Regions from separate parts of the Pseudomonas sp. J452 genome, predicted to be linked through region 4. Evidence: riboswitches for the same ligand, from Rfam matches in the RefSeq annotation. Region 4 holds a riboswitch; each other region holds the start of a gene.
What was found. A riboswitch is a leader RNA that binds a small molecule or an ion and turns the genes downstream of it on or off. The one in region 4 is predicted to bind cobalamin.

Region 1 (7,184 bases), 2.4 Mb from region 4:
TAACTTTGAACTATGCCCAGACTTCTCAGACGCAAATGAGCCTGTAGACTTAGTGCTCGAAGTAAGCGGAGTAAAATACAACATGAATGACACTAGCGCTCTCCTGGAGGGCACTCCCATTCATTTCGAACTTGAGCCGGAAAACAAGTTTGATCCAAGCGCGATAGCAATTCATGCAAAAATCGGAAAGCTGGGATATGTTAGCCGAGCAATAAATAAAGGCTTCAAAGATTTGCTAGACAGATGCCAAGTTCAAGGGAGTGTATTTAAGTCTAGTGTCCGCCAAGGAGGACTGCAGATTCTTATTCTAGTTACTTGCAGATAGCAGAACAATTCCCTCGCACCGGGGTGCCGGCGATTGAGCGAACGAAACCGGAGCGCAGGGCCGGATGGCGGGGCAAGCCCTTTTGGTTCTTTTTGGGGCAACTGCAACTGCCAAAAGGGACCCGCCCAGCAGGGCGGAACCACTGCCTGCGCCGAGAAAGAAATCGGCAAGCACAGATCACTTACTGCCAACACCAAACAGACTGAAAGCCTGTTGCCGAACCCCTGCCCCACAAGCGAGCATCGGTCCTAATCTCGCAGTAAGGAAACGCCCTCATGAATCCCCACCAAACCCAAGTAGACCTGGCCAAAGCCTACCGCCTGCTCAACCACGGCCCCACCGTGCTGGTCTCGGCCCGTCATGCCGGCGTGGACAACGTGATGGCGGCGGCCTGGGCCTGCGTGCTGGACTTCGCGCCGCCCAAGCTGACCGTGGTGCTGGACAAGGCCACCCGCACCCGCGAGCTGATCGAGCACAGTGGCCGTTTCGTGATCCAGGTGCCGACGGCGGCGCAGCTGCAGCTGACCGAGCAGGTCGGCAACCACAGCCTCAAGGATGAACCGGACAAACTGGCCAAGGCCGGCGTGCAGCTGTTCGAGCAGGACGGCCACGATCTGCCCTTCGTCGCCGGCTGTTCGGCCTGGCTGGCCTGCGAGCTGATCGCCGAGCCGCACAACCAGAACACCTACGACCTGTTCATCGGCGAAGTGGTCGGTGCCTGGGCGGATGAGCGGGTATTCAAGGACGGCCGCTGGCACTTCGAAGACGCCGACCCGGCCTGGCGCAGCCTGCACCATGTGGCCGGCGGGCACTTCTATGCCATCGGCGAGGCGCTCAAGGCCTAAGAGCCTGTTTAGGCGCCTCTCCATGAGAGCCAGACAAGACACCACTACCAACGGGAGTAACAGCCGCCAGGCTGGCCCGCAGGGCAAGCAAAGCGCGTTAGCCGCAGGCGGCTTGCCGAGGGCGTTTTTAACGCGCTATGGCCGCGAGTCAGGAGATCGTAAACAGGCTCCAAAGGTAGGCCCGCCCCTCTTTTCTCTCAACACAAAATGACGATAAACATCACTTTCCGTTGAGATAGCAGCTCGAACGGTCTGCCCAACAGCTAGGTTTGCGGATACCAGCGCGGCGTATACACCCACTCGCCGCCCTCGGCCCTCGGGAAGCGGCGGGTCTGGCTGGAGCCGATGATAACCAGAGTGCGCATGTCCACCAGCTCGGCGCTCAGTTCGCCGAGGGTCAGCACGCGCAGCGCCTCGGCCGGGCGGCCGATGTCGCGGCCGAGCACCACCAGGGTTTCTGGCGTGCGGTGCTGGCGGACGATGTCGAGGGCGCGGCCGAGCTGCCAGGGGCGCGTGCGGGAGATCGGGTTGTAGAAGGCCATGGCCAGGTCGGCGGCGGCGGCGTGATCCAGGCGCTTTTCGATCATGGCCCAGGGCTTGAGGTTGTCCGACAACGACAGCATGCAGAAGTCGTGGCCCAGCGGCGCGCCGGCCTTGGCCGCAGTGGCCAGGGCGGCGGAGATGCCCGGCAGCACCTCCAGCTCTACCGCCTGCCAGGCCGCATCGCTGGACGCCTCTAGCGCTTCCAGAACGGCGGCGGCCATGGCGAACACGCCGGGGTCGCCGGACGACACCATCACCACGCGCCGGCCCTGGGCGGCCAGCTCGAAAGCATGGGCGGCGCGCTGCAGTTCCTCGCGGTTGTCGCTGGCGTGCAGCAGCTGTTCGGCGCGGAACGGCCCGGCCATGTTGACGTAGGTTTCGTAGCCGAGCACATCCTCGGCCTGGTCCAGCGCCTGGCGCACGGCCGGAGCCATCAGCTCGGCGCAACCGGGACCGAGGCCGATCACACTGAGGCGACCGCGCGGCCGGCCGGTTTGCGCGGCGGCCTCTGGGCTGGTGGCCAGGTGCAGGCTGACGCCCGCTTGGTCATACACAGCGGCGGGCAAGCTGGTTGCCGTATCGATAAAGCGCAGCGGCACGCCCAGCTCGGCGGCTGCGGCGGCCAGCTGCGGTTGGGCCATCGCGGCGGCATCGACCAGCAACGCGGCCAGCGCCGCCTCGGCCAGACCGGCCTGCTGCAGGGCGGTGCGCACGGCTGTGGGCAGATCGCCGTCCAGCGCGCTGCAACGGGCCAGCACCAGGCGCGGGTGGATCAGCAGCGCACCGCCCTGCTCTGCCCGCTGCGGGCTGATGCGGACGCAGCGACTGGCCTGCGCGTCCAGCGGCAGGTTCGCCGCCTGCAGCCAGGGTGCCTTGCCATCGATGCGCAGCGACTCGCCGCCGAGCAGGTCGCTGACCAGGCGTTTGCCCTGCTCCAGGTCGGCCAGCACGTAGCCCTCCGGCGGGTTGAGCACGCAGGTGCCGAAGCGCAGCTCGCCGCTGGTGGTGATGGCCGGCGCCACGGCCAGCAGCGCGGCAATCTCGCGGGCCATAACATTGACCCCGCTCAGCCCGCCGAGCAGCGGCACCACGGCGCTGCCGTCCTCGGCCACGGCCAGCACTGCCGGCTCGGCGCCCTTCTCCGCCAGGAGCGGCGCCAGGCTGCGGATGACGATGCCAGCGGCGCACAGGGCGATGATCGGCGTACCGGCGCGGTACAGCCCGCGCAGGGTGGCGCCGAAGTCGTCATAGGGCTGCTCGACGCCCGTCACCCGCCCGCGCAGGCCGTGGATCGCGGCCTGCGGGTAGAGGCTCTGCAGGCGGCGGGCGGTGGCCAGGGCAGAGGCGCCGAGAATGACGATGGCCGGGGATGGGGGCATGGCTTGTTCCATTTTGCTGGCATTGCGTGGCGGGTAGCCCGGATGCAATCCGGGAGCGCGGTTGTCCCCGGATTGCATCCGGGCTACGACGAGGAGCGGCGGTTCAGCCGCGCCATTTCTCGCCGGGCACCAGGATCATCGAGAAATACGGCGAGGACATTGGCTCCACTTCATCCAGCGGCACGATGCGCTGGTTGCCCATGGTCGCCCGCTCGACGTAGTGCGCGCGCTGATCCAGGCCCAGCTCCTGCAGCACCCGACGGACCTTGTCGAAGTTGCGGCCGAGCTTCATCACCACGGCGGCTTCGGCGTCCTGCAGGCGGCGCTTGAGTTCGTCCTCGGGTAGCACACCGGAAAGCACGCTCAAGGACTGGTTGCGGTACACCAGCGGGGTGCCGAGCACCGAGGCGCAGCCGAGCATGGAGCACACGCCGGGCACCACCTCGACCTGGTAGTGCGCGCCCAGGCGGTCGTGCAGGTACATGTAGGAGCCGTAGAAAAACGGGTCGCCCTCGCAGATCACCGCCACGTCGCGGCCGGCGTCCAGGTGCCGGGCGATCTGCACCGCGCAGGTGTCGTAGAAATCGCTGATCACATCCTCGTAACTCAGCGGTGGTTCGAGCTTCTCGGTGGTCACCGGGTAGACCAGCGGCAGACGCTGTTGGGCCTCGCTCAGGTGCTGTTCGATGATGCCGAAGGCGTTGCCGCCCTGGCCTTTATTCGCCTTGGCCTTGGCCACGAAGTAGCCAACCACCGGCGCCGACTGCAACAGGCGCAGGGCCTTGAGGGTGATCAGTTCCGGGTCGCCGGGGCCGACACCGAGGCCGAGCAAACGTCCTTTACCCGTCATCACTCCACCTCCGTGGCCAGGGCGTTGACCGCCGCCGCGGCCATCGCGCTGCCGCCACGCCGACCGCGTACGATCACGTAGGGCACGCCTCGGCTGTCAGCGGCGAGCATGTCCTTGGACTCGGCGGCGCCGATAAAGCCCACCGGCATGCCGAGGATCAGCGCCGGTTTGGGCGCGCCGGCATCGAGCATTTCCAGCAGGTAGAACAGCGCGGTCGGCGCGTTGCCGATCACCACCACGCTGCCTTCGAGGTGCTCGCGCCAGCGTTCCAGGGCCACCGCCGAGCGGGTATTGCCCAGTTCGCGGGCCAGCTCCGGCACGCCGGCATCGTGCAGGGTGCAGATCACCGGGTTGTTCGCCGGCAGGCGCGCACGGGTGATGCCTTCGGCAACCATCCGCGCATCGCAGAGGATCGGCGCGCCCTTGGCCAGGGCTGCGCGGCCGGCGGCACCGGCACCCGGCGAGAAGCGCAGGTCCTGCACCACGTCGACCATGCCGCAGGCATGGATCAGGCGCACAGCGAGCTTTTCCAGGTCGGCCGGGATGGCTGACAGGTCGGCCTCGGCACGGATGGTGGCGAAGGACTGGCGGTAGATTTCCTGGCCGTCGCGGATGTAATCGATCATGCAGAAGTTCCTGATGCGGGCTGCGCGGCGAACCAGGCGCCGGCTTCTTCGATACTGAGGGAAGGCGCCAGCAGGCGGCCGAAACCGGCCACGCCCGCGGTGCGCTGATAGAGCTGGTAACGCCCGCCGGGCTGCGCCAACAGGGTGAACGGAGCGGTATGCGCGGCGGCGCAGGAGCGCGGGCAGCCGCTGAGGTGCACCTGCGGCTGAACGCCGCCGGCGCGCAGCAGTGCAGCCAAGTGCAGGGCATCGGCCTTGGTGTCAGCCAGGCCCTTGGCGCAGGCGGTGGAGCCACTGCAGGCGAGTAGTTGGCTCAGCGGCTCGCGGGCATCCAGCAGCAGGCCGATCTCGCCCAGCGCGGCCATCACCGCAGCCTGGCGGGCGGCGGGAATATCCGGCAGCAGCACGCCCTGCCAGGGCGTCAGGCACAGTTCGCCGCTGCCCTCGGCCTCGGCCAGATCGGCCAGGGCCCACAGCTGCACGGCCTCCAGCCGACCCAGTGGCGCAGCGGCCAGCAGCATGACCAAGCCGGTCTGGGCCTGAGGGTGCATGCCGAGCGCTATGGCTGCTGTTTGGGCGCGCGCTGGCAGCGGCATATCGCGCTCCAGAGGCATTGGCAGACGGGCGAGAAAATCCGCCACCGGCAGTTCGGCGAGCAACTGGCGCATCCGGCTGTGCGTGCCGGCCAGCTCAAGGAACAGCTCCAACACGGCCTGCACCAGATGCGGCGCCTGCCCCAGCTCGACCACGCCCAGGACCGCATCACGCGGGCAGCCGGCCAGGCCGAAAGCCAGCTGGGTGCCACCGGGCAAGGCACTGAGCCAGAGGTCGTGGGGGTGGTCGAGCATGGCCAGCACTTCGCCGCCGTCCAGCTGCAGGGCGAACTTGGCGGAAAGGCCGTGGAAGGCGGGCGTGTCCTGCAGCAACGCCAGCAGTTGCTCGGCCAGCGGGCGGGTATCGAGAAAAGCTGCCGGATCGCGGCCGGCGGCAGGGCTGAGCAGCAGGTTGCGCACATCGTCGGCGGCGGCAACGCGCGGGCCGAGGCCGGCGGCCAGCAAGTGCTGCACCAGGGCGGCGTGCTCGCTGTCGCGCACACCGCGAATCTGCAGGTTGCTGCGGTTGGTCAGCTCCAGCACACCGCTGCCGCACAGCCGCGCAGCCCCGGCCACGGCGCGGGCCTGGGCGCTGGAGAGGCGGCCACCCGGCAGCTTGACCCGGCAGATACCGCCGTCCAGCGCGGACACAATGCGCCACAGTCCCGGACAGGCAGACGGCCTGGGAGTGGATGCGACGCAAACGCAGGAATCAGACTTCAAGCGGTCACCGACAAACAACGACGCGGCGACCGAACCAGCGGAATCCACAGACAGGGATTCCTTGGCATCGGTACACCCCGCCCGATGTTGGCACTCGCGACTAGCGTCGTCGGCAGGTCTCCTGGCTGGCAGGTCGGCATCGGTCGCGGCCTTCCCGGTTTCCCAGTGGCATTCAGGCGACAGACTCGCTGCTTACAGTTGCGGGGGCAGCCACGGTTGAATCGCTTCTCCGTGTTCCCTCTTAGGCCCTTGGTGACGTCCGTGAGAACGCCGGGCACCGACGAAGGCGCTATTATGCCCGCTTTTTCCGGCGCCAGGCCAAGCCCACGCGTCGCCCGCAACAGATCAAGGAAACACGCATGACAGCCTGGCTGACGGTGGTGGGAATCGGCGAAGACGGCTACGCCGGCCTGGGCAAGGCTGCGCGCCGGGCGCTGCTGGCTGCCGAGCAGATCGTCGGGGCGCCGCGCCAGCTGGAGCTGCTGCCGCCGTGCATCCGCTCGCCGCGGCAGAGCTGGCCGAGCCCATTCAGCCTGGCGCCGGTACTGGAACGGCGCGGCACGCCGGTGTGCGTGCTGGCCAGCGGCGACCCCATGCTGTTCGGCGTCGGCGCCAGCCTGGCGCGGCAATTAGCCGAAGGAGAAATGCGCGTGCTGTCGGCGCCCTCCTCCTACTCGCTGGCCGCCGCCCGCCTGGGCTGGCCGCTGCAGGAGGTGACACTGCTCTCGGTGGTGGCGCGGCCGCTGGCGGCGCTAAACGCGCAGATCCATGCCGGCCAGCGCCTGCTGATCCTCTGCAACGACGGCTGCAGCCCGGCCGCCATCGCCGCCCTGCTGCGCGAGCGCGGCTTCGGTTCCAGCCGGCTGACGGTTTTGGAACACCTCGGCGGCCCGCTGGAACGACGTATCGACGGTCTGGCCGACAGCTGGAGCATCGACGAGGTCGCCGCCCTCAACCTGCTGGCGGTGGAATGCCTGGCCGACGCGAACGCCGTACGCCTGCCACTGACCTGCGGTCTGCCGGACGAGGCCTACCGCCACGACGGCCAGCTGACCAAGCGTGACGTGCGCGCCATCACCCTGGCTCGCCTGGCGCCGACTCCCGGCGAACTGCTGTGGGACGTGGGCGCCGGTTGCGGCTCGATCGGCATCGAGTGGATGCGCGCCCACCCCAGTTGCCGGGCTATCGCCATCGAGACCGACGGCAGCCGCCAGCAGCTGATCCAGCACAACCGCGACGCCCTCGGCGTGCCGGCCCTGCAGCTGGTGGCCGGCGCCGCACCGCAGGCGCTGGCGGGACT
Region 2 (7,184 bases), 2.4 Mb from region 4:
CGCGCACCCACTCCTGATCCGGCCAGCTGGCGCGATGGACCACGGCAATCGGGCAGTCGGCGCCGTAGTGCGGCAGCAGCTCGGCGACTATCGCCGCCAGGTGCTGCACGCCCAGATGGATGGCCATCGTCGTGCCGTGGCTGGCCAGGGCACCCAGCGCCTCCCCGGCTGGCATCGGCGAGTTGTGCCCGTAGCGGGTGAGAATCACCGTCTGCGCCACGTCTGGCAGGGTCAGTTCGACCTCCAGCAGCGCCGCGCAGGCGGCCGTGGCGGTGACGCCGGGAACGATCTCGAAGGGGATATCCAAGGCCCGCAGCTCGCGGATCTGCTCGCCGATGGCGCCGTACAGCGACGGGTCGCCGGAATGCACGCGGGCCACGTCCTGGCCGCGGGCGTGAGCCTCGGCCAGCAGGCGGACGATCTCGCCCAAATGCAGCTCAGCGGTATTCACCACCTGCTCGGCGCAATGACCTTCGAGCACCGCCGGCGGCACCAGCGAACCGGCGTAGAGCAGCACCGGGCAGTTGCGAATCAGGCGCTGGCCTTTGACGGTGATCAGTTCGGGGTCGCCGGGGCCGGCACCGATGAAATAGACGGTCATTGCGAGAGCTCTCTATCGATCCGCGCCAGGGCGCAGGTGGCATTGCTACTGTGCTGGCGCGGGCCAAGCAGCTGCGCCATACCCAGGCGCGCGGCGGTGACCAGGGCGCTGGGCTCGGCCACCGCCGTGCTGCCGGTCACGCGCAGGGTCAGCGGATTGGCCGCGGCCTGGCCGGCGACGCTCGCCAGCTCCTGCACCGAGCACCAGGTCATCGGCAGCGCCAGGCGCTCGACCAGCGCCTGCAGGCCCGGTTCGTCACGCTTGTGCGCACTGCTGGCCAGACCCACCAGAGCCTCCAGGCCCAGGCCATGCGCGGCCAGGCACTGCAGCAGCAGGGCTTGCAGCTCGTCCGGAGTACAGCCGCGACGGCAGCCGAGGCCGGCAATCAGGCGAATGGCGGGGCTGGACATGGCGCTCCTGCTGGCAGGCGGAAAAGGCCGCGTAGCTCAGCACGGGCGGCCACCCCGGTCAACCGCGGTTGACCTGCACCCGGTCGCTGCGTAGCCTTCCACCCTTTCGAGGTTCTGCACCCACGCGGGTGCAGCTAAGAGGGAACAGGGTCAACGCCCTGGCTGCCCCCGCAACTGTGAACGGTTCAAGCCCCTTCGATACACCACTGCCAACGGCGGGAAGGTGAAGGGAGCGTGCCCAGCGCACACCGTGAGCCAGGAGACCTGCCTCGACTAACCAGCTAACTGTCCGGGCGGGGTGATCCGGTGGTGCAAGGCCCGCGTCCGCCCGGACACCGGCCTGCCCCTGCCCGTCCGTCTCTTTTTCGACGCTCCGGGGCCCTCCATGAAAACGCTCGCCAAACTTCCCGTCACCATCGTCACCGGCTTCCTCGGCGCCGGCAAAACCACCCTGCTGCGTCACATGCTCGGCCATGCCGACGGCCGCCGCATCGCGGTGATCGTCAACGAGTTCGGCGAGCTGGGCATCGACGGCGAAATCCTCAAGCAGTGCTCGATCGGCTGCAGCGAAGAAGAAGCCAACGGCCGCATCTTCGAGCTGGCCAACGGCTGCCTGTGCTGCACCGTGCAGGAAGAGTTTTTTCCGGTGATGCGCGAACTGGTGGCACGCCGTGGCGAGCTCGACCATATCCTGATCGAGACCTCCGGCCTGGCCCTGCCCAAGCCGCTGGTGCAGGCCTTCAACTGGCCGGAAATCCGCACCGCCTGCACGGTGGACTCGGTGATCACCGTGGTCGACAGCCCGGCCGTGGCCGCCGGCACCTTCGCCGCCTTCCCGGATCAGGTCGATGAGCAACGCAAGCTCGATCCCAACCTGGACCACGAATCGCCGCTGCACGAGCTGTTCGCCGACCAGCTGGCCAGCGCCGACCTGGTCATCCTCAACAAGGCCGACCTGCTCGACGCCGCTGCCCTGGCCGCGGTACGCGCCGAAGTGGCCGAGGAGCTGCCGCCGGCGGTCAAGGTCATCGAAGCCCACGGCGGCGAGCTGCCGCTGGACGTGCTGCTGGGACTGAACTGCGCGACCGAGCTGCACATCGACCAGCGTCGCACCCATCACGACGAGGAAGGCGAGGATCACGACCACGACGAGTTCGACTCCTTCGCCGTCGAGCTGCCCGAGGTCGAGGAAGCGCGCCTGCTGCAGGCCCTGAAGGAGGCCGTGGCCAAGCACGGCATCCTGCGCATCAAGGGCTTCGCCGCCATCCCCGGCAAACCCATGCGCCTGCTGCTGCAGGGCGTCGGCCAGCGCTTCGACAAGCACTTCGACCGCGCCTGGCAAGCCGACGAAGCGCGCCTCACCCGTCTGGTGGTGATCGGCCAGGTGCTGCACCCGGCCGCCATCAGCAGCGAGCTGCAGGCGGCATTGGCGTGAAGCCGCTGATCGCCAGCAAGCTGGCTCCTACGGCGGCAGCGTGCTCGGGCTTGTGTGTAGGAGCCAGCTTGCTGGCAATCCCTTCCCCGGTAGGCGCCTGACATGCACCTGCTGCGCACCCAGCCCGGCAGCCAACTGCCGGTCGACAGCATCGCCGACCTCGGCCAGACCCCGGCCGAGCTGGTGATCCTCTGCACCGGCGACTCGCACCTGTCGTTGCTGGCCGAAGTGGCGCGCAGCCTGCCCGAGGACTTTCCCAGCCTGCGCCTGGCCAGCCCGGCGCAACTGGGCAACCACGCCTCGGTGGATTTCTACGTCGAGCAGGTGCTGCAGCACGCCAAGGTCATCCTGATCTCGGTGCATGGCGGGGTCAGCTATTGGCGCTACGGCATCGAGCGCCTGGTCGAGCTGGCCGGGCGCGGCGCCAAGCTGATCCTGGTGCCTGGCGATGACAGTCCCGACCCCGAGCTGAGCAGCCTGGGCAATGTCGCACCGGCCGACTGCGAACGCCTGTGGCAGTACCTGCGCCAGGGCGGAGTGGACAACGCCCGGCAGTTTTTCCACTGCCTCGCCAACCTCTACCTGCAGCGCGACTACCCCTGGCAGGAGCCGCGCGCCCTGCCCCGCGTCGCTATCTATCACCCGCAGCAGGCCGCAGCCAGCCTGGACCGCTGGCGCGCCGACTGGCAGCCGGGCTGGCCGGTGGCGGCGCTGCTGTTTTACCGCACCCATGTGCAGGCGGCGAACACCGCCTTCGTCGACACCTTTTGCGCGCGCCTGCAGGCCCAGGGCCTGAATCCCTTGCCGATCGCCGTGGCCAGCCTCAAGGAAGCGGCCTGCCTGACCCAGGTCGAGGACTGGCTGGACGCGGCCGAGGCCAGCGTGATCCTCAACACCACCGGTTTTGCCATGAGCAACCCGGAAGCGCCGGACCTGCGCCCTTTCAAACGCGACATCCCGGTGCTGCAGGCCATCTGCGCCCTGGCCAACCAGGAACAGTGGCAGGCCAGCGCCCAGGGGCTGGGCTCGCGCGACCTGGCCATGCACATCGCCCTGCCCGAGCTGGACGGCCGCCTGATCACCCAGCCGATCAGTTTCAAGGGCCTGGCCTGGCGCAGCGAGCGCAGCCAGAGCGACGTGGTCTGCTACCACGCGCACCTGCCGGGCATGGATTTCGTCGCCGAACTGGCGCGCCACTGGTGCGAGCTGGCGCGCCGGCCCAATGCCGACAAGCGCATCGCCCTGGTTCTGGCCAACTACCCGACCCGCGACGGCCGCATCGGCAACGGCGTCGGCCTGGACACCCCGGCGGCGGCGCTGAATATCCTTACCGCCCTGCAGGCCCAGGGTTACCCGGTCGAGGGGCTGCCGGCCAGCGGCACCGCGCTGATCCACCAGCTGCTCGGCGGGGTGACCAACGACCTGGATAACCTGGATGCGCGTCCCTGCGCGCAGAGCCTGGCGCTGGACGACTATCGACGCTGCTTCGCCGCCCTGCCCGAGACCAACCAGCAGGCGGTGCTGCAGCGCTGGGGCGAACCGGAAAGCGACCCGATGTACCGCAGCGGCCGTCTGATGATCGCAGGCCTGCGTTTTGGCCTGTGCTTCGTCGGCATCCAGCCGGCACGCGGCTACCAACTGGATGCCGCGGCGGTGTACCACGACCCCGACCTGGTGCCGCCGCACGGCTACCTGGCCTTCTACTTCTGGCTGCGCCAGACCTTCGCCGCCAACGCGCTGATCCATGTCGGCAAGCACGGCAACCTGGAGTGGCTGCCGGGCAAGAGCGTCGGCCTGTCCGAGCAGTGCTGGCCGAGCGCCCTGCTCGGCCCGCTGCCGAACGTCTACCCCTTTATCGTCAACGACCCCGGCGAAGGCGCCCAGGCCAAGCGGCGCACTCAGGCGGTGATCATCGACCACCTGATGCCGCCGCTGACCCGCGCCGAGAGCTACGGCCCGCTGCGCGACCTGGAGCGCCTGGCCGACGAGTACTACGAGGCCAGCCAGCTCGACCTGCGCCGCGCCGTCGAGCTGCGCGGCGAGATCCTGCAGAAAGTGCGCGAGGCCAGCCTGGATCGCGAACTGGGCCTGCAACTCAACGACGACCCGGACAGCTGGCTGCCACAGCTGGACGCCTACCTGTGCGACCTCAAGGAATCGCAGATCCGCGACGGCCTGCATGTGTTCGGCGAGTCGCCGGCCGGCCAATTGCGCCGCGACACCCTGCTGGCCCTGCTGCGCATCCCCCGCGGCGACGGCCAGAGCGGCAACGCCAGCCTGCTGCGTGCCCTGGCCCAGGACCTGCGCCTGGCCTTCGACCCGCTCGACTGCGCGATGGCCGACCCCTGGCACGAGCCCCGCCCCGCCGTGCTGGCCGAGCTGAGCGACGAGCCCTGGCGCAGCCTCGGCGATACCCGCGAGCGCCTGGAGCTGTTGGCCCTGCAGCTGATCGGCAACCCGGATATCCCGGCCATCGGCCCGGCCAGCACCTTGATTCTCATTGAGCTGCGCCAGCGCATTGCGCCGCTGCTGGATGCCTGCGGCCCGGCGGAAATGGCCGGCCTGCTCGCCGCCCTCGATGGCCACTTCGTCCCCGCCGGGCCCAGCGGCGCGCCGAGTCGCGGGCGCCTGGACGTGCTGCCAACCGGGCGCAACTTCTTCTCGGTGGACGTGCGCAACCTGCCCACGCCGACCGCCTGGCGCATCGGTGTGCAGAGCGCCGAGCGCCTGCTCGAACGCCACCTGCAGGACGAAGGCGACCACCTGCGCCAGCTCGGCCTGTCGGTGTGGGGCACGGCGACCATGCGCACCGGCGGCGACGACATCGCCCAGGCTCTGGTGCTGCTGGGCGTGCGCCCGGTGTGGCAGGCCGGCAGCCAGCGGGTCGAGCGTTTCGAGGTGCTGCCGCTGGAGCAGCTCGGCCGCCCGCGGGTGGACGTCACCCTGCGCGTGTCCGGCTTCTTCCGCGACGCCTTTAGCAACCTGATTCGCCTGTTCGATGACGCCGTGCAGGCGGTGGTTGATCTCGATGAGCCGGAAGACATGAATCCGCTGTCGGCGCGGGTCTGGCGCGAGTCCCTGGCCCTGCAGGACAGCGGCCTGGATGAACACGAGGCGCGCCAGCAAGCCGGCTGGCGGATCTTCGGCGCCAAGCCCGGTGCCTATGGCGCCGGGGTGCAGAACGCCATCGAAGAACGCCTGTGGCAAACCCGCGCGGACCTGGCCGAGGTGTACCTGAACTGGGGCGGCTATGCCTACGGCCAGGGCGCCGAGGGCACCCCGGCGCGCGCGCAGTTCGCCGAGCGTCTGCAGCAGCTGCAGGCGGTGCTGCACAACCAGGACAACCGCGAGCACGACATCCTCGATTCCAACGACTACTACCAGTTCCAGGGCGGCATGCTGGCGGCGGTGGAAACCCTGCGCGGCGCCAAGGTGGCCAGCTACCACGGCGACAACAGCCAGCCGGAGACCCCGCGCATCCGCAGCCTCAAGCAGGAATTGGCCCGCGTGGTGCGCGCCCGCGCGGCCAACCCCAAGTGGATCGAAGGGATGAAACGCCACGGCTACAAGGGCGCCTTCGAACTGGCGGCGACCATCGACTACCTATTTGCCTTCGACGCCACCAGCGAGCTGGTCGACGACCACCAGTACGCCCTGCTTACCGATGCCTACCTGCTGGATACGGACACCCGCGATTTCATCCAGCAACACAACCCCGGCGCCCTGCAGGACATCCTCGAACGCCTGCTCGAAGCCCAGCAACGCGGCCTCTGGGAAAACCCCGGCGACTACCGCGCGGCGCTGGAAAACCTGCTGCTGGATAGCGAGGAATCATGACCACCCCGCCAATCCCCGTAGCCCGGACGCACGCTCTTCTCCCCTCGCCCATTTATGGGAGAGGGGCCGGGGGAGAGGGTCGTCCGTGCGCGGGGGCAACCGAGTGGGCCGACAGCCCTTTTCACTCTCTCCCCAACCCTCTCCCGCAGGCGGGAGAGGGAGCACAGGCCCGTAGCCCGGATGCAATCCGGGGAGATGGCGATAGGCAACCCCGAATTGCATCCGGGCTACAAAGCGTTTCTCCCCTCTCCCATAAATGGGCGAGGGAGCAAAACACCCCGCACACGCAGGAATCGCCATGACCGACCACCACTTCCCCCTCGCTGCCGTCGTCGGCGCCGATGACCTCAAGCTGGCCCTGTGCCTGGTGGCCGTCGACCCGGCCATCGGCGGGGTGCTGATCGAAGGCCCGCGCGGCATGGCCAAGTCGACCCTGGCTCGCGGCCTGGCCGAGCTGCTGCCCAGCGGCCATTTCGTCACCCTGCCGCTGGGCGCCAGCGAGGAACGCATCGTCGGCACCCTCGACCTGGACGCCGCCCTCGGTGAAGGCCGCGCGCAGTTCTGCCCCGGTCTGCTGAGCAAGGCCGATGGCGGCGTGCTGTATGTCGACGAGGTCAATCTGCTGCCAGATCACCTGGTCGACCTGCTGCTGGATGCCGCCGCCAGCGGGGTCAACCATATCGAGCGCGACGGCATCTCCCATCGCCACAGCGCGCGCTTCGTGCTGATCGGTACGATGAACGGCGAGGAAGGCGAACTGCGCCCGCAACTGCTGGATCGCTTTGGCCTCAACCTGGCCCTGGACGGCCAGCCGCAACCGGCCCAGCGCGCCGAGATCATGCGCCGCCGGCTGGCCTTCGACAGCGACCCGCAGGCCTTCCTGCACAGCTGGGCCGCCGCC
Region 3 (7,184 bases), 2.3 Mb from region 4:
AGGGCCTGGATCGCCGCCTGGGAACCGGCCACCGGCAGCAAGGCAGGCACGCCGTAGTAGTCACGCGCCGCCGCTTCCAGGCCATCGTCAGGCTCGGGCAGACGACTCCAGGCCGTCGCCGGAATCGCCGGCAACGGCCAGCCATAGGGCGCGATGCCGGTGGACAGATCCAGCCAGTCGGCCAGGACGATGCCATAGCGCTGCGCCGCCGCACGCAGGCGGCCACCGTGTTCAAGCAAGGTAAAGACTCCCGATCAGTAACAGCGCCAGCCACAGCAGCACGCCGCCATTGACCAGATTGAGCGCCCGTTCGATATCCCGCGCCCGCGCCTGCGGCCCCGCACCCAGCACGGTGCGCACATGCAGCTCGCCATGATAGGTCGCCGCACCGCCCAGGCTCACGCCGAGGGCGCCGGCACCGGCGGCCATCACCGGCCCGGCATTCGGGCTGTCCCACTGCGGCGCTTGCTGCTGCCAGCAGCGCAGGGCCAGGGCGGTCTTGCCGAGCAGCGCATAGGTCAGCGCCACCAGGCGCGCGGGGAGGTAGTTGAGGCCATCGTCGATCTTCGCCGCGGCCCAGCCGAAGCGTTCGAAACGCGGGTTGCGGTAGCCCCACATGGCGTCCAGGGTGTTGCTCAGGCGATAGAGCACCACACCCGGCGCACCGGCGACGAGGAACCAGAACAGCGCGGCGAACACCGCGTCCGAGCCGTTCTCCAGTACCGACTCGGTGCCGGCGCGGGCCACGCCTTCGCTGTCCAGTTCGGCGGTCTGCCGGCTGACCATATAGCCGACGCGCTGGCGTGCCTCGGGCAGATCGCCCAGGCGCAGGGCCTGGGCCACCGGCAGCGCGTGCTCGCCGAGGCTGCGCAGGCCGAGGGCGGCGTACAGGGCCAGCACCTCCACCAGCCAGCCGAGATAGGGCAGGCGCGCCAGCAGCAGGCTGAGCAGGGTCAGCGGCAATACCGCCAGGCACCAGCCGGTGACGCCGTGACTGCGCCAGCCATGACCACCGCTGTTGAGGCGCCGTTCGATGCGCTGCGCCAGGCCGCCAAAGGCCACCAACGGGTGCCAGCGTTTGGGTTCGCCGAGCAGGCCATCCAGGGTCACTCCAGCCAGGGTGGCCAGCAGCAGGCTCATTCCTGTTGCCCCCAGCTGTCGGTGAACAGCAGCTCCTGCAGCGGTCGCGGTGTGGCCCAACCTTCCTGGACCAGCATCGGTTCGCGGTAGAAGGCGGTCACCGGGCCCAGGCAGAGAATAGCCAGCGGCTTGCTGCCGACCGGCATGTGCAGCAGCTCGGCCAGCGCCTGCGGCTCGAACAGCGACACCCAGCCCAGACCCAGGCCTTCGGCGCGCGAAGCCAGCCAGAGGTTCTGGATGGCGCAGGCCAGGGAGGCCAGATCCATTTCCGGCAGGGTGCGGCGGCCAAAGATGTGTTTCTCGCGCTCATCCATCAGCGCCACCACCAGCAGCTCGGCGCAATCGCGGATACCCTCGACCTTGAGCCGCATGAATTCGTCACTGCGCTCGCCCAGGGCCTCGGCGGTGCGCACCCGCTCGGCCTCGACCTGGGCATGGATGGCTTCGCGCAGCGCCGGGCGGGTGATGCGGATAAAGCGCCAGGGCTGCATCAGGCCGACGCTGGGCGCCTGGTGCGCCGCTTCGAGCAGGCGCGCGAGCAGCTCCGGGGCCACCGTGCCGCCGGCGAAGTGGCGCATGTCGCGGCGCTCGGCAATCGCCCGGTAGACCGCGGCACGCTCTGCAGGACTGAAGGCATGCTCGGTCATGGCAACAGCAGCCCGGCGGCGGCCTGCGGGTTGGACGGCAGGTAGAAGTGGATATAGGAGGCGGTCAGCCGACCCAGGCGATAGACCGCCTCGCTGGCCGGGCGCTGGTTCGGGCTGCTGCCACGTGCCAGCGGCTCGACGGGCGAGTCGAGCTGCGAATGGTGGTAGGTGTGGCCGCGCAGCAGGCCTTCCGGCAGCTCTACTTGCTGCAGACCGAGGGCGGCCATGCGCGGCTGCATCTGCGCGTGGCCGGGCAGCAGGCCGAGCAGTTCGGCGCTGTGGCCGACCTTGTCGGTCAGGCGGTCGAGCAGGTAGAGCATGCCGCCGCACTCGGCGAGGATCGGCTTGCCAGCGGCCTGATGCACATGGATCGCCTCGCGCATGGCCAGGTTCTGCGCCAGTTGCTGCAGGTGCAGCTCCGGGTAGCCGCCGGGCAGGTAGAGGCTGTCCACCTCGGGCAACTGGCGCTCGCGCAGCGGCGAGAAGAAGCACAACTCGGCGCCAAGCCGGCGCAGCAGGTCGAGGTTGGCCTGGTAGAGGAAGGCGAATGCGGTATCGCGGGCCACGCCGATGCGCACGCCGGCCAGCAGTGGCTCGAGCGACTGGTCAACCTGCGCGGCGAAGCGCACCGGGTCCGGCAGGGCATCGCCGGCGCTGGCCAGCAGCGCATCGGCCGCCGCATCCAGGCGCGCATCCAGGTCGGCCAGCTCCTCGGCCTGGACCAGGCCCAGGTGGCGGCTGGGCAGCTCCAGCGCGGCGCTGCGCGGCAAAGCGCCGTACCAGCGGATTGCCGGCGGCAGGCTGTCGCGCAGGATCTCGCCATGCCGTGCGCTGCCGGTGCGGTTGGCCAGCACCCCGGCGAACGGCAGATTGTGCTGGAAGTTGGCCAGGCCATAGGCCAGGGCGCCGAAGGTCTGCGCCATGGCGCTGCCATCGATCACCCCGAGTACCGGCACCTGGAAGCGCCGCGCCAGGTCGGCGGCCGAGGGGCTGCCGTCGAACAGGCCCATCACCCCTTCGATGAGGATCAGGTCGGCCTCCCCCGCCGCCTCCCAGAGCAGGCGCCGGCATTCGTCCTCGCCGACCATCCACAGGTCGAGCTGGTACACCGCCTGGCCCGAGGCACGGGCGAGGATCATCGGGTCGAGGAAATCCGGTCCGCACTTGAACACCCGCACACGCTTGCCGGCCCGCGTATGCAGGCGCGCCAGGGCGGCGGTGACGGTGGTCTTGCCCTGGCCGGAGGCCGGGGCGGCGATCAGCAGGGCCGGGCAGCTGCGTGCAGTCATTGCCCTCTCCCCGGCCCTCTCCCGCAAGCGGGAGAGGGGGCGTTAAGGGATAGATTTGCGTGCGCCGCTGCCCTCGCCCATTTATGGACGACGACTGCATGCAGGCGGATCGAGTAGCCCGGATGCAATCCGGGGTGGGCGGCTTCCCGGATTGCATCCGGGCCAGGGTAAACAGGGCTCAAAACTCGATCCCCTTCTGCGCCTTCACCCCGGCCTTGAAGGCATGCTTGACCAGGCTCATCTCGGTGACGGTGTCCGCTGCGTCGAGCATCCCCGGCAAGGCGCCGCGGCCGGTCACCACCACATGTTGCAGTAGCGGGCGCGCCTCGATGTCGGCGAGCACCGCGTCCAGCTCCAGGTAGCCGTGCTTGAGGGCGATATTCAGCTCGTCGAGTACCACCAGGCCGACCTGCGGGTCATTCAGCAGTTGCCTTGCCACCGCCCAGGCCGCGCCGGCCTTGTCGATGTCGCGCTGGCGGTCCTGGGTTTCCCAGGTGAAGCCCTCGCCCATCACGTGGTAGCTGACTTCCTCGGGGAAGCGGCGGAAGAAGCTTTCCTCGCCGGTGCTGGCGGCGCCCTTGATGAACTGCACCACGCCGACCTTGATGCCGTGGCCGAGGGCGCGAGCGACCATGCCGAAGGCCGAGCTGCTCTTGCCCTTGCCGTTGCCGCTGTGCACCAGCAGCAGGCCGTATTCGTTCTGGGCCTGGGCGATCTTTTCGTCGATCAGCGCTTTCTTGCGCTGCATGCGTGCCTTGTGGCGTTCGTCGCGCGCGGCGGACTCGCTCATCTACAACTCCTCGCGACCGGCTGCGGCGCGGCAAAGCAGCAGCACCGCGACCCTCGTCAGGCACGGTGCAGAAGCAGAATAGGGGCAGCAGCAGGACAAGACGCGGGCAGGCCGCACGGACCCACCCACCCGCAAAGCCCGCCGCAATGCCGTGGATCGCTACAGGCCGGTCTCCGGGCTTGTGAGCGGAATCTACAGACTCCCGGTCGCGCCTTCCCATGTCGAATGACACAGTGGCTGGATGCGACCGTTGACTCACCTACCGTTGCGGGGGCAGCGCCGGACTGTTCGACTGAATGAACCGGCTTCCCTGTTTCACCCCGTGGACGCGTCGCGACCGGGGCACCTGATGCTGGCGGCAGGGTAGAGGCTGGGCCGGGGCGCGTCAACGCCGAGCGCGGCCCCGAAGACCCTGTCGCGGATCTCGGATACTCCCCTCTACCACTTGTGGGAGAGGATTGCATGGAGGCCAGCCGAAAGGCTGAGAAGAGGAAGTGGGACTACTCACCCTCTCCCGTAAACGGGAGAGGGGGAAAATCGCATGGCCTAGGACAGGCCCTGCAACAACTCCAGGGCCCGGTCGAAGTCGAAGCTCTCGACCTGCTGTCCCACCTGACGCAGACGCTCGGCCAGCAGCGGATCGAGGGCCAGGCCCTGCAGTTCGTACAGGGCCTCCTGCGCCGCAGTGTCGCTCTCGCCCAGCAGGCGCCTGAGCTTGTCCAGCGACGCCTGCAGCTCGGCGCCAAGCGTGAGTGCCGGTGCCGCTGCGCCGCCCTGTTCCACCTCGACCAGCCCCACCAGGCCTGCCAGCAGCGGCTGCAACTGCCGTTCGACCTCGGCCACCAGCGGCTCCAGAACCGCCTCCGCCGCCCCCTCCTTGCAGGCCAGCTCCAGCGCCGTGGCGGCCTGCGCCAGGCCGCGGGCACCGATATTCCCCGCGCTGCCGCGCAGGCTATGGGCCAGGCGCGCCGCCGCCGAGGCATCGCTGTCCGCGCGGGCGGCGAGGAACTCGGCGCGGAAATCGCCCTGGCTGGAGCGGAACTTGCGCAGCAGGCGCAGGTAGAGATCAACCTTGCCCATGCTGGTGGCCAGGCCGGCTGCCAGGTCGATACCGGGCAGACTCTCGGGCAGGCCCGCCCCTGGTGCCACGCTGGCTGGCAAGTGCCGGGCCGCCTGGGCAACACGCCCGGGCTTGGGATGGATCCACTTGGCCAGGGTGGCGAACATGTTCTCGACGTTGAGCGGCTTGGAGATATGGTCGTTCATCCCGCAGGCCAGGGTTCGCTCGCGGTCCCCGGCCATGGCGTTGGCGGTCATGGCGATCACCGGCAGCTTGGCCAGCTGCGGCTGCTCGCGAATCTTGCGGGTGGCGGTGTAGCCGTCCATCACCGGCATCTGGCAATCCATCAGCACGCCATCGAAATCGGCATCCTCGGCCAGCCGATCGAGCGCCTGCTGACCATGTTCGGCCAGGCACAGCTCGACGCCGGCGCTCTCCAGCAGCTCGCGGGCCAGCTCCCGGTTCAGCTCGTTGTCCTCCACCAGCAACAACCGCGCCCCCTGCAGACTGGCCATGGCGCTGGCGCTCTGATCGGAGCGCGCAGTGGCACGGGTATCAATCTGCGAGGTCTTGCCGAGCATGTTGCCGATCGCTTCCAGCAGGGTCGACGGGGTCACCGGCTTGGTCAGCACCACCGGCAGCTGCAGACCATGCTTGCCAGCCTCCTCCTGAGCCTCCTCGCGGCCGAAGGCGGTGACCATGATCACCGACGGCGTGTGCGCCAGGCTGACGGCATGCATCTGCCGCACCGTCTCCACGCCATCCATGTTCGGCATGCGCCAGTCCATCAGCACCAGGTCGTAGGGCAGCGCCTTGCGCTCGGCCTCGACCAGCATGCTCAGTGCCGAGTCGCCGCTGTCCGCCACGTCGACCTCGACGCCGAAGCTGCGCGCCATGCCGGAGAGAATCTCACGCGCACTGGCGTTGTCGTCGACCACCAGCACGCGGGTGCCCAGCAACTCATCGGCGGTAAACATACGCCGCGGCTGGGTGTCGCGCTGCACGCCGAGACACACCTGGAAGTGGAAGGTGGAGCCGCGCCCAGGTTCGCTCTCGACCCAGATGCGCCCGCCCATCAGTTCCACCAGGTGCTTGGAAATGGCCAGGCCCAGGCCAGTGCCGCCGTACTTGCGGGTGGTCGAGCTGTCGGCCTGACTGAAGGACTGGAACAGCCGTCCGCACTGCTCGGCGCTCATGCCAATACCGCTGTCGTGCACCCAGAAGTGCAGCTGTATCTGCTCCGCGTCGCCACCCTCGCGCTCCACGCCCACCACTATCTCGCCCTGCTCGGTGAACTTGGCCGCGTTGTTGCCGAGGTTGATCAGCACCTGGCCCAGGCGCAGCGGATCGCCAACCAGCGCGGTCGGCAGCTCGGCCGCGACGTTGAACAGCAGCTCCAGGCCTTTGTCCTCGGCCTTCAGGCCGATCATGCTGGCGAAATTGTCGAGCACGTCCTCCAGGTAGAAGGGAATGCGCTCGAGTTCCATCTTGCCGGCCTCGATCTTGGAGAAGTCGAGGATGTCGTTGATGATCCCCAGCAGGTTCTCCGCCGAGCGATGCACTTTCTCGATGTAGTTGCGCTGTTTGTTGTCCAGCTCGGTGCGCAGCGCCAGGTAGCTCATGCCGATGATGGCGTTCATCGGCGTACGGATCTCGTGGCTCATGTTGGCGAGGAAATCGCTCTTGGCCCGCGTCGCCTCCTCGGCCACCGCACGGGCCTCGCTCAGCGCCGTGACATCGATATTCACCCCGGTGGCGCGCAGCGGCTTGCCGTCGGGGGAGCGAATGAAGCGGCTCAGCGATTTGAAGGTGCGCACCGCACCATCGCTTTGCCGCACGATGCGAAAATCGATCTCCTGGCGATCGAGACCGCTGTCGATCGCATGCTCGAACATGCCACTGGCATGCGCGGCGTCATCGGGATGCAGCAGCGCTTTCCAGTGCTCCAGAGTGCCCCCGAAGCCGCCCGGCTCGAGGCCGAACATCTTTTCCAGCTGCGGCGTCCAATAGTCGCGGCCGGAGACCAGATCAACGTCGAACAGGCCGATGTCGCCTGCTTCCTGCGCCAGATTGAGGCGTTCGCTGGCCGTGCGCAGCTTGGCCTCCATCGCCCTGCGCTCACTCACATCACGCACCGAGGCACAGACGCAGACGCCGTACCCCTCCAGAGCCGGCAAACGCGACAGGCCGATTTCCACCGAGAATAGGCTGCCGTCCTTGCGCACCCCCTGCAGGTCATCCAGGTTGGCGCCCATCTG
Region 4 (7,184 bases):
CCATCACCCAATACGTTTCATCCCCCATGCAATACCGCATCGACAAACCGCTCGCCGCCGATATCCCCCGCCTGCTCGAGGTGTGGGAAGCGGCGGTACGCGCGACCCATCACTTCCTCGACGAAGCGGACATCCAGTTCTATCGGCGCATGCTGCGTGAGGAGTATCTGCGCCTGGTCAAACTGGCTTGCCTACGCGACCTGCAGGGCCGGGTGATGGGCTTTGTCGGCACCGCCGAGGACCGCCTGGAAATGCTCTTCGTCGACCCACAGCAGCATGGCCAGGGCATCGGCAAGACCCTGCTGCACTACGCCATCGAGCGCGAAGGCGCGCGCCTGGTCGACGTCAACGAGCAGAACCCCAAGGCCGTGGCCTTCTACCTCAGCCAGGGCTTCCACCCCATCGGCCGCTCGCCGCTGGATGGCGCCAACAAGCCCTTCCCGTTGTTGCATCTGCGCCTGGGGGGTTGAGGCTCGTAAATATGAGCCCGAGAACCTGTCTAGGAGCTTTTGAGCTAGAGCCAGGCAAGGCGAAATTGGGCGAGGGCGCGGAGTTTACGAGCTGTAAATGAGCAGCCCGAGCCCAATTTCAACGCAGCATGGCCGACGATCAAGAGCTCCTAGGCAGGTTCTCAGCGGAACGGCGGCTCGTCGAAGCTGCGCAGCTTGCGCGAATGCAGCGAGTCGAGCTGGCAGCGCAGCAGGTCGAGGGCGGCGATGCCAATCGACAGGTGCTGGCTGACCGCACGCTGGTAGAAGCCGCTGGCCGAACCGGGCAGCTTGATCTCGCTGTGCAGCGGCTTGTCCGACACACACAGCAAGGTGCCGTAGGGCACGCGCAGGCGATAACCCTGGGCGGCGATGGTGCCGCTTTCCATGTCCACCGCCACCGCGCGGGCCAGGTTGATCAGCGGCCGTTCGTGGGCCCAGTGCAGCTCCCAGTTGCGGTCGTCGTAGGTCAGCACGGTGCCGGTGCGCAGGCGCTTCTTCAGGGTCTCGCCACGCTCGCCAGTGACGGCCGCCGCCGCTTCCTGCAAAGCCTGCTGCACCTCGGCCAGGGCCGGGATGGGGATATGCGGCGGCAGCACCCGGTCGAGGATGCCGTCCCTGCGCATATAGGCGTGGGCCAGTACGTAGTCGCCGATGGTCTGCGATTGGCGCAGGCCGCCACAGTGGCCGATCATCAGCCAGCAATGCGGACGCAGCACGGCCAGGTGGTCGGTGATGTTCTTCGCGTTGGACGGGCCGACGCCGATATTGACCAGGGTGATGCCATGGCCGTCGTTGGCAATCAGGTGATAGGCCGGCATCTGGTAACGGTGCCAGACCATCGCGTCAGCCACCGCCTGGGCATCCTCCTCGGAGGTGCCGCGCTCGATGATCACGTTGCCCGGCAGCACCATGCGCACGAAGCGCGGGTCTTCGCGCAGGCGCTCCAGGCCGTGGCGAATGAACTGGTCGACATAGCGGTGGTAGTTGGTCAGCAGAATCCACGGCTGCACATGGCGCCAGTCGCTGCCGGTGTAGTGCTGGATGCGCTTGAGCGAGAAGTCGGTGCGCGCCGCATCGAACAGCGCCAGCGGCAGGTCACTGCTGTCGCCCCAGCCATACAGGCCGTCGGCCACCGAGTCGGTGGCGGCGGACAGGTCGGTGCTGGGGAATACCCGCGCCAGCTCGGCGGCAGTCACCCCGGAACCGGCCAGCTCGTCGCCCTGCTCGACCACATAGGGATAGGGGATGTTCTGCTGGCTGAAACCGACTTCCACGGTGACGGTGAAGTCTTCCATCAGCGGTCGCAGCTGATCGAGCAGATAGCCGCGAAACGCATCCGGCTGGGTCACGGTGACCCGGTAGGTGCCCGGCACCTGCACCTTGGCATAGGCGCGCACCGTGCTCGGCACCTCGCCCTGGCACAGGTAGGTCAGGCGCAGCTCGGGGTAGCGGAACAGCGCACGCTCGGCCTCGCCGGGCAGGGCGCGTTCCTTGAGGTACTGCTTGAGCGCCTGGCTCAGCGCATTGACCGCCTGGCGATGCAGGACGGCGAGGCGCTCGACGGCCTCCTCGGCAGTGGCGGCGACGACGAATTCACTGGAAGAAATGGCAGACACGGGCAGCTTCCTGGCTGGGTACACCGCCCTATCTTGCGCCTTCGCCAGCCTCGCCCGCCAGCGTTCGGCAAGGCTGGCTAGCGCGATCTAGGCTTAGGGCAAATCATTCCAAGGAGCCTGCCTTGCGCAACCCGATGACCTTCTGCCTGCTGGCGCTGCTGAGCACCACCAGCCTGGCCGCCGAGCTGGACGGCCATTACCGCGGCACCCTGGACAATCGACCGAGTGAATTGATCCTGCACAGCCAGGGACCGGAAGTGACAGGCGAGTACGTCGAGGGCCCGCAGCTGCGCTTCAAACTCAGCGGCAGCTTCGACGGCCAACTGCTGCAGGCGCAGATCAGCGATCCGCACTCCGGCCAGGTACTGGCCAACATGAATGCCAACTTTGCCAACGACATGCTCAACGCCAGCCTCGCCGCACGTGACCCCAGCAGTGGCGAGACACTGATACGCGAGGCGCTGTTCGAGCGCGTCGCCCCGCCACCGCCACCGCCCGACCCGCACCAGGATCCGGCACTGGTCGGCACCTGGATCAGCGAACTCAGCAGCGAGAGCGCCGAGCTGGCCACGCTGACCACGGTGACCACCCTGCGTATCCGCGCCGACGGCAGCGTCGCGCAGTGGCGACGCACGGTGACCGGCGGCAGCGACTGGAGCTACGACCGCCCCGGCGAACTGCAGTACAGCGGCCGCTGGCGCAGCGACAACGGCCTGCTGCTGGTGCAGCTGGAGGGCGCCCGCGAGTTCCAGCCAGCCGCACGTTACCGTTTCAATGCCCCCTTCCTGGTGACCGAGAGCAATACCGGCGAGATGATCTGGCAGCGCCGCTGAGTCCGTTTGGACGCGCGCCAAACGGCACATCCCCATGCAGGCGCGGGGACGATCAGACGGCGGTCACTGGAATGAAAGCGCCAGACCGGTTTCCCGGCCTGGCGTGGGCCGGGGTCAGGCCGGCTGGTGCAGGCGCACGTTGAACAGCGGGCCCTGGCTGTAACGCGACAGCGCCTTGGCGGCGGCCAGCACGCCCAGATCGATCAGCGGTTCGAGCAGGATCACGCTCATGTAGGCCAGGCCGAAGCTGCCGACGGAGGCCAGGTTTGCGCTGGAGAAGCCGTTACCGTAGACGGCCCAGAAGGCCACCCAGGCGACGATGCCGCCCTGGTAGGCGGTCGACAGGGCCAGGGCCTGCTTGTAGCTGGTATCCACATAGGCCGTGCGCGCCGGGATGAGGCGCTTGGCCAGCAGGTGAATGGCCCACAGTGGCAGCAGCAGGGTGGTGACGTTCATGCCGTACTGCGGCAGGTCGAACTGGGCGAAGAACAGCCCCTGCAGCAACAGGCCGGCGGCCAGGCCGATGGCCGCGGCACCGGCGCCGAACAGCAGCAACAGGGTCGAGCCGAGGATCAGGTGGACTTCCGAGACGCCCACCGGATGGTGCGGCAATACCTCGAAGAAGCAGAACACCAGGGCAGTGGTCAGCAGGCTGCGCAGGGTCAGGGCGAGCAGGCCGCCGTTGTCGCGCAGACTGTCGCGGGCGAGTTTGACCGTGAGCGCGAAGGCACCAGCGGCGGTTGCATAGCTGAGGAAAATCTTGGCGCCGGCAACGACGTCAGGTTCGATGTGCATTAGGGTTCCTTGGCCGCGCCCACCGCGCGACGATCCGGATTGAGGGAAAGGGGCAGAATGCCCAATAGCGATGGCAGGTCTCCTGGCTCACGGCTTGCTACTTCGCCCGCCTTCCCAGCCGATAAAGGCCAGTGGCGTGTGGGCATCGTTCGCCGCTTACAGTTGCGGGGGCAGCCAGGGCATTGGCGACGAGCGCCGCACCCTTTTTCCTTTTCATCCGGCCGCACGAAGCGGACCGGAACCATCGGCGGCCACCTTACCCGCCTCGCCCGCGAAAAGACAGTGCCCGCTGCCGCGCCGGCGCCCTCGACAGCCCCGTGCCAGACGCGCCTGAGCGCATTTCCCCACGGCCTCGGCGTGCCCGCAGGGGCTCGACTGCCCTGCCTGCATATCCCGCCACGCAACGCTGGGCAGGCCTATTGCGATGGAGTCTTGGTAGCCTCTCGCCTCGCGGAGCCTTGCCGTATTCGTGGGCGGACCGAGTATGGGCAGCCACCTGCGCAGGTGGCCCTGCGCCTGGCGGTGATAACGGTGCGGGAGCGCCGGGTGCCTCTCGACCTCAGATCAGATGCGGCGTACTGCGCGCCACCAGCGCCTCGGCATCCACGCCGCGCGGCAGGGTGCCGTAGACACGGCCGCCGTCGGCCAGGCGGCTGGCGATAAAGGCGTCGGAGACGGTGGCGTTGCCAGCTTCCAGCAGCAGCTTGGCCTGCAGGGCCACGGCCACGTCCTCGGTCAGCTGGCGGGCGCGGTACTGGATATCGGCAGTGTCGCGGAAGTCCGCCTGCAGGCGCTGGATATGCGCCTTGAGACGTGCATCGCCATGGCCGTCGCCCAGCTCGGCGAACAGCACGTCGAGCACACCGGCCTCCTTGGACAGGGCACGCAGCACATCCAGGCACTGCACATTGCCCGAGCCCTCCCAGATCGAGTTGACCGGCGCCTCGCGGTACAGCCGTGGCAGGATGGTTTCCTCGACATAGCCGGCGCCGCCCATGCACTCCTGGGCCTCGTTGATCATTGCCGGGGCGCGCTTGCAGATCCAGTATTTGCCGATGGCGGTGACCAGACGGGCGAACTTGTCTTCCTGCTCGTCGTGCGGGTTGTCCAGAGCCTTGCCCATGCGCATGGTCAGGGCCAGCGCCGCCTCGCTTTCCAGGGCCAGGTCGGCCAGCACGTTCTGCATCAGCGGCTGCTCGGCCAGCACCCGGCCGCCGACCTTGCGGTGCGCGCAGTGGTGCGCGGCCTGGGTCAGGGCCTGACGCATCAGGCTGCTGGAGCCGATCATGCAGTCGAAGCGGGTCAGCGAAACCATCTCGATGATGGTCGGTACGCCGCGACCTTCCTCACCGACCATCCAGGCCAGGGCGCCACGGAACTCCACCTCGCTGGAGGCGTTGGCCCAGTTGCCCAGCTTGTTCTTCAGGCGCTGGATATAGAACTGGTTGCGGCTGCCGTCCGGGCGATGGCGCGGCAGCAGGAAGCAGCTCAGCCCCTTGTCGGTGTAGGCCAGGGTGAGGAAGGCGTCGCACATCGGCGCCGAGCAGAACCACTTGTGGCCGACCAGCTCGTAGGCCTGACCGGGGCCGCCCATGCCCACCGGATGGGCCTTGGTGGTGTTGGCACGCACGTCGGTGCCGCCCTGTTTCTCGGTCATCGCCATGCCGATGGTGACACCGGTCTTCTGCTCGATGCCGACATTGCGCGGGTCGTATTCGGTGGCGAGGATCTTCGGCAACCAAATCTCGGCCAGCTCCGGCTGCAGCTTGAGCGCCGGCACCGCGGCGTAGGTCATGGTCAGCGGACAGGCGTTGCCGGCCTCCGGCTGGTTGTGCAGGTAGTTCAGCGCGGCGCGGGCCACCTGGGCGCCTTGACGCGGATCGGTCCAGGGCAGCGAGGGGATGCCGTGCTCGACCGCCGTGCGCATCAGCTCGTGGTAGGCCGGGTGGAACTCCACCAGGTCGACGCGGTTGCCGTAGCGGTCATGGCTCTTGAACACCGGCTTGTTCTCGTTGGCGAGGAAGCCGGCCTGCATCAGCGGGCCGCCGGCCAGTGCGCCGTAGGCATCCAGCTTGTCCTCGGCCCAGCCGCCGCCGAAGCGCCGCGTCCACTCCTGCAGCGGCAGGTCGACCCGGTACAGGTTGGCGCCGTCCAGCGACGGCACCTGGTTGAACACTTCGTGGGTTTCGGCGAATTCGTGCAGGGACATCTCAGGACTCCGGGGCGCCGACGGCGCGCAGACAGAAAGTGATCAGGGCTTGGCTGACGGTGGTCAGGTCCAGCGCCGCAGCGCCAGCGGCGCGCGCCGCACAGGCGGTTGGCGACAACGGGCCGACCAGCGCCTCGGCGATGGCACCGACCAGACAGGCGGCGACCAGGTTGAGCTGGCTGACGTGAAACTCGCCACTGCGCACACCCTCCTCCAGCAACTCGACGAACAGCTCGGCATAGGCTTCGCGAAACAGCAGGCGCTGCTCGTCGACTTCCGGGTCGACCGGCTCGGCGATCAGGGCGAAGGCCAGGCGCCGGCTGTGCCAGGCGCGGGCGGCGAACTGCTCGAGGCCGGCGGCCAGGCGCCGCGCCGGGCTGCCGGGGCCGCGCAGCACCTCGGCGAGGGCGTCCACCTCAATGCGGCAGGCGTTGCTGAAGACTTCGGCGGCCAGCTCGCCCTTGCCGCTGAAGTGGCGGTACAGGCTGCCGGTGGCGATGCCGACGTCCTCGGCCAGGGCCTGCATGGTCAGTGCGGCGAAACCACCTTCGCTGACCCGCACCAGGGCGCAGACAAGAATGCGCTGGCGCATGTCCTGGTCGCGGTCGCGGCGCTGGGCAGAAGCGCGATAGGCCATAAGCTGAATCCTGATTCATTTATTGCAAACAGTGAATCATGATTCATCATTTTGCAGAAGACGGGATTCCGGTCAAACATGCGCCGAAAACGGTCGGCGCAAAAACCTCACGGCGCCTGGATGGGCGAGTCGGCTGACGACTGACAGAGCACCCAGTCATGCAGCAGGGTCTGCAGTTCGACGAACTTCACCGGCTTGGCCAGGTAGTCGCTCATGCCGGCCGCCAGGCAGCGCTCGCGATCGCCGCTGTGGCTGTGGGCGGTGATCGCCAGCACTGGCAGTTCGGCGCAGCCCGGCAGCCCACGCAGTGCACGGCAGGTGGCGAACCCATCCATCACCGGCATCTGGCAGTCCAGCAACACGGCATCGATGGGCTCGCTGCGCAGCATTTCCAGGGCCTCGACTCCGTTGTCGGCGGTGCGCACGCGGTAGCCAAGCTTGAGCAGCATGCCGCGGGTAACCAACTGGTTGATCGCGTTGTCCTCGACGATCAGCACGGTGCACTGCTCCGGACGGCGCTGCGGCAGCCCGCCGATACGCCGGCGTCCACCACCCGGCTCGCGCGCCTGCACCGGCAGGTTGAGCTGCACGTCGAGTTCGAAG

Region 1: linked by a shared signal. The riboswitch ahead of cobG (precorrin-3B synthase) and the one ahead of LRS11_RS08660 (energy-coupling factor ABC transporter permease) in region 4 are both predicted to bind cobalamin.
Region 2: linked by a shared signal. The riboswitch ahead of cobW (cobalamin biosynthesis protein CobW) and the one ahead of LRS11_RS08660 (energy-coupling factor ABC transporter permease) in region 4 are both predicted to bind cobalamin.
Region 3: linked by a shared signal. The riboswitch ahead of cobO (cob(I)yrinic acid a,c-diamide adenosyltransferase) and the one ahead of LRS11_RS08660 (energy-coupling factor ABC transporter permease) in region 4 are both predicted to bind cobalamin.

The regions. Positions count from the first base shown of each region.
Region 1 is NZ_CP088294.1:4,313,588-4,320,771, forward strand. Features, by position in the region: gene LRS11_RS19605 (HIRAN domain-containing protein) at 1-325, shown strand, start outside; gene LRS11_RS19610 (flavin reductase family protein) at 601-1,170, shown strand; gene cobJ (precorrin-3B C(17)-methyltransferase) at 1,434-3,092, opposite strand; gene LRS11_RS19620 (precorrin-2 C(20)-methyltransferase) at 3,196-3,942, opposite strand; gene LRS11_RS19625 (precorrin-8X methylmutase) at 3,942-4,568, opposite strand; gene cobG (precorrin-3B synthase) at 4,565-5,884, opposite strand; cobalamin riboswitch at 5,978-6,181, opposite strand; gene cbiE (precorrin-6y C5,15-methyltransferase (decarboxylating) subunit CbiE) at 6,244-7,184, shown strand, end outside.
Region 2 is NZ_CP088294.1:4,289,769-4,296,952, forward strand. Features, by position in the region: gene cobM (precorrin-4 C(11)-methyltransferase) at 1-601, opposite strand, end outside; gene LRS11_RS19510 (cobalamin biosynthesis protein) at 598-1,011, opposite strand; cobalamin riboswitch at 1,104-1,298, shown strand; gene cobW (cobalamin biosynthesis protein CobW) at 1,397-2,446, shown strand; gene cobN (cobaltochelatase subunit CobN) at 2,549-6,283, shown strand; gene LRS11_RS19525 (ATP-binding protein) at 6,582-7,184, shown strand, end outside.
Region 3 is NZ_CP088294.1:4,269,874-4,277,057, forward strand. Features, by position in the region: gene cobD (threonine-phosphate decarboxylase CobD) at 1-239, opposite strand, end outside; gene cbiB (adenosylcobinamide-phosphate synthase CbiB) at 232-1,140, opposite strand; gene bluB (5,6-dimethylbenzimidazole synthase) at 1,137-1,787, opposite strand; gene LRS11_RS19415 (cobyrinate a,c-diamide synthase) at 1,784-3,076, opposite strand; gene cobO (cob(I)yrinic acid a,c-diamide adenosyltransferase) at 3,255-3,866, opposite strand; cobalamin riboswitch at 4,013-4,231, opposite strand; gene LRS11_RS19425 (response regulator) at 4,413-7,184, opposite strand, start outside.
Region 4 is NZ_CP088294.1:1,937,874-1,945,057, reverse strand. Features, by position in the region: gene LRS11_RS08675 (GNAT family N-acetyltransferase) at 27-470, shown strand; gene amn (AMP nucleosidase) at 632-2,131, opposite strand; gene LRS11_RS08665 (hypothetical protein) at 2,230-2,940, shown strand; gene LRS11_RS08660 (energy-coupling factor ABC transporter permease) at 3,055-3,735, opposite strand; cobalamin riboswitch at 3,790-3,996, opposite strand; gene LRS11_RS08655 (acyl-CoA dehydrogenase family protein) at 4,295-5,944, opposite strand; gene LRS11_RS08650 (TetR/AcrR family transcriptional regulator) at 5,946-6,581, opposite strand; gene LRS11_RS08645 (hybrid sensor histidine kinase/response regulator) at 6,689-7,184, opposite strand, start outside.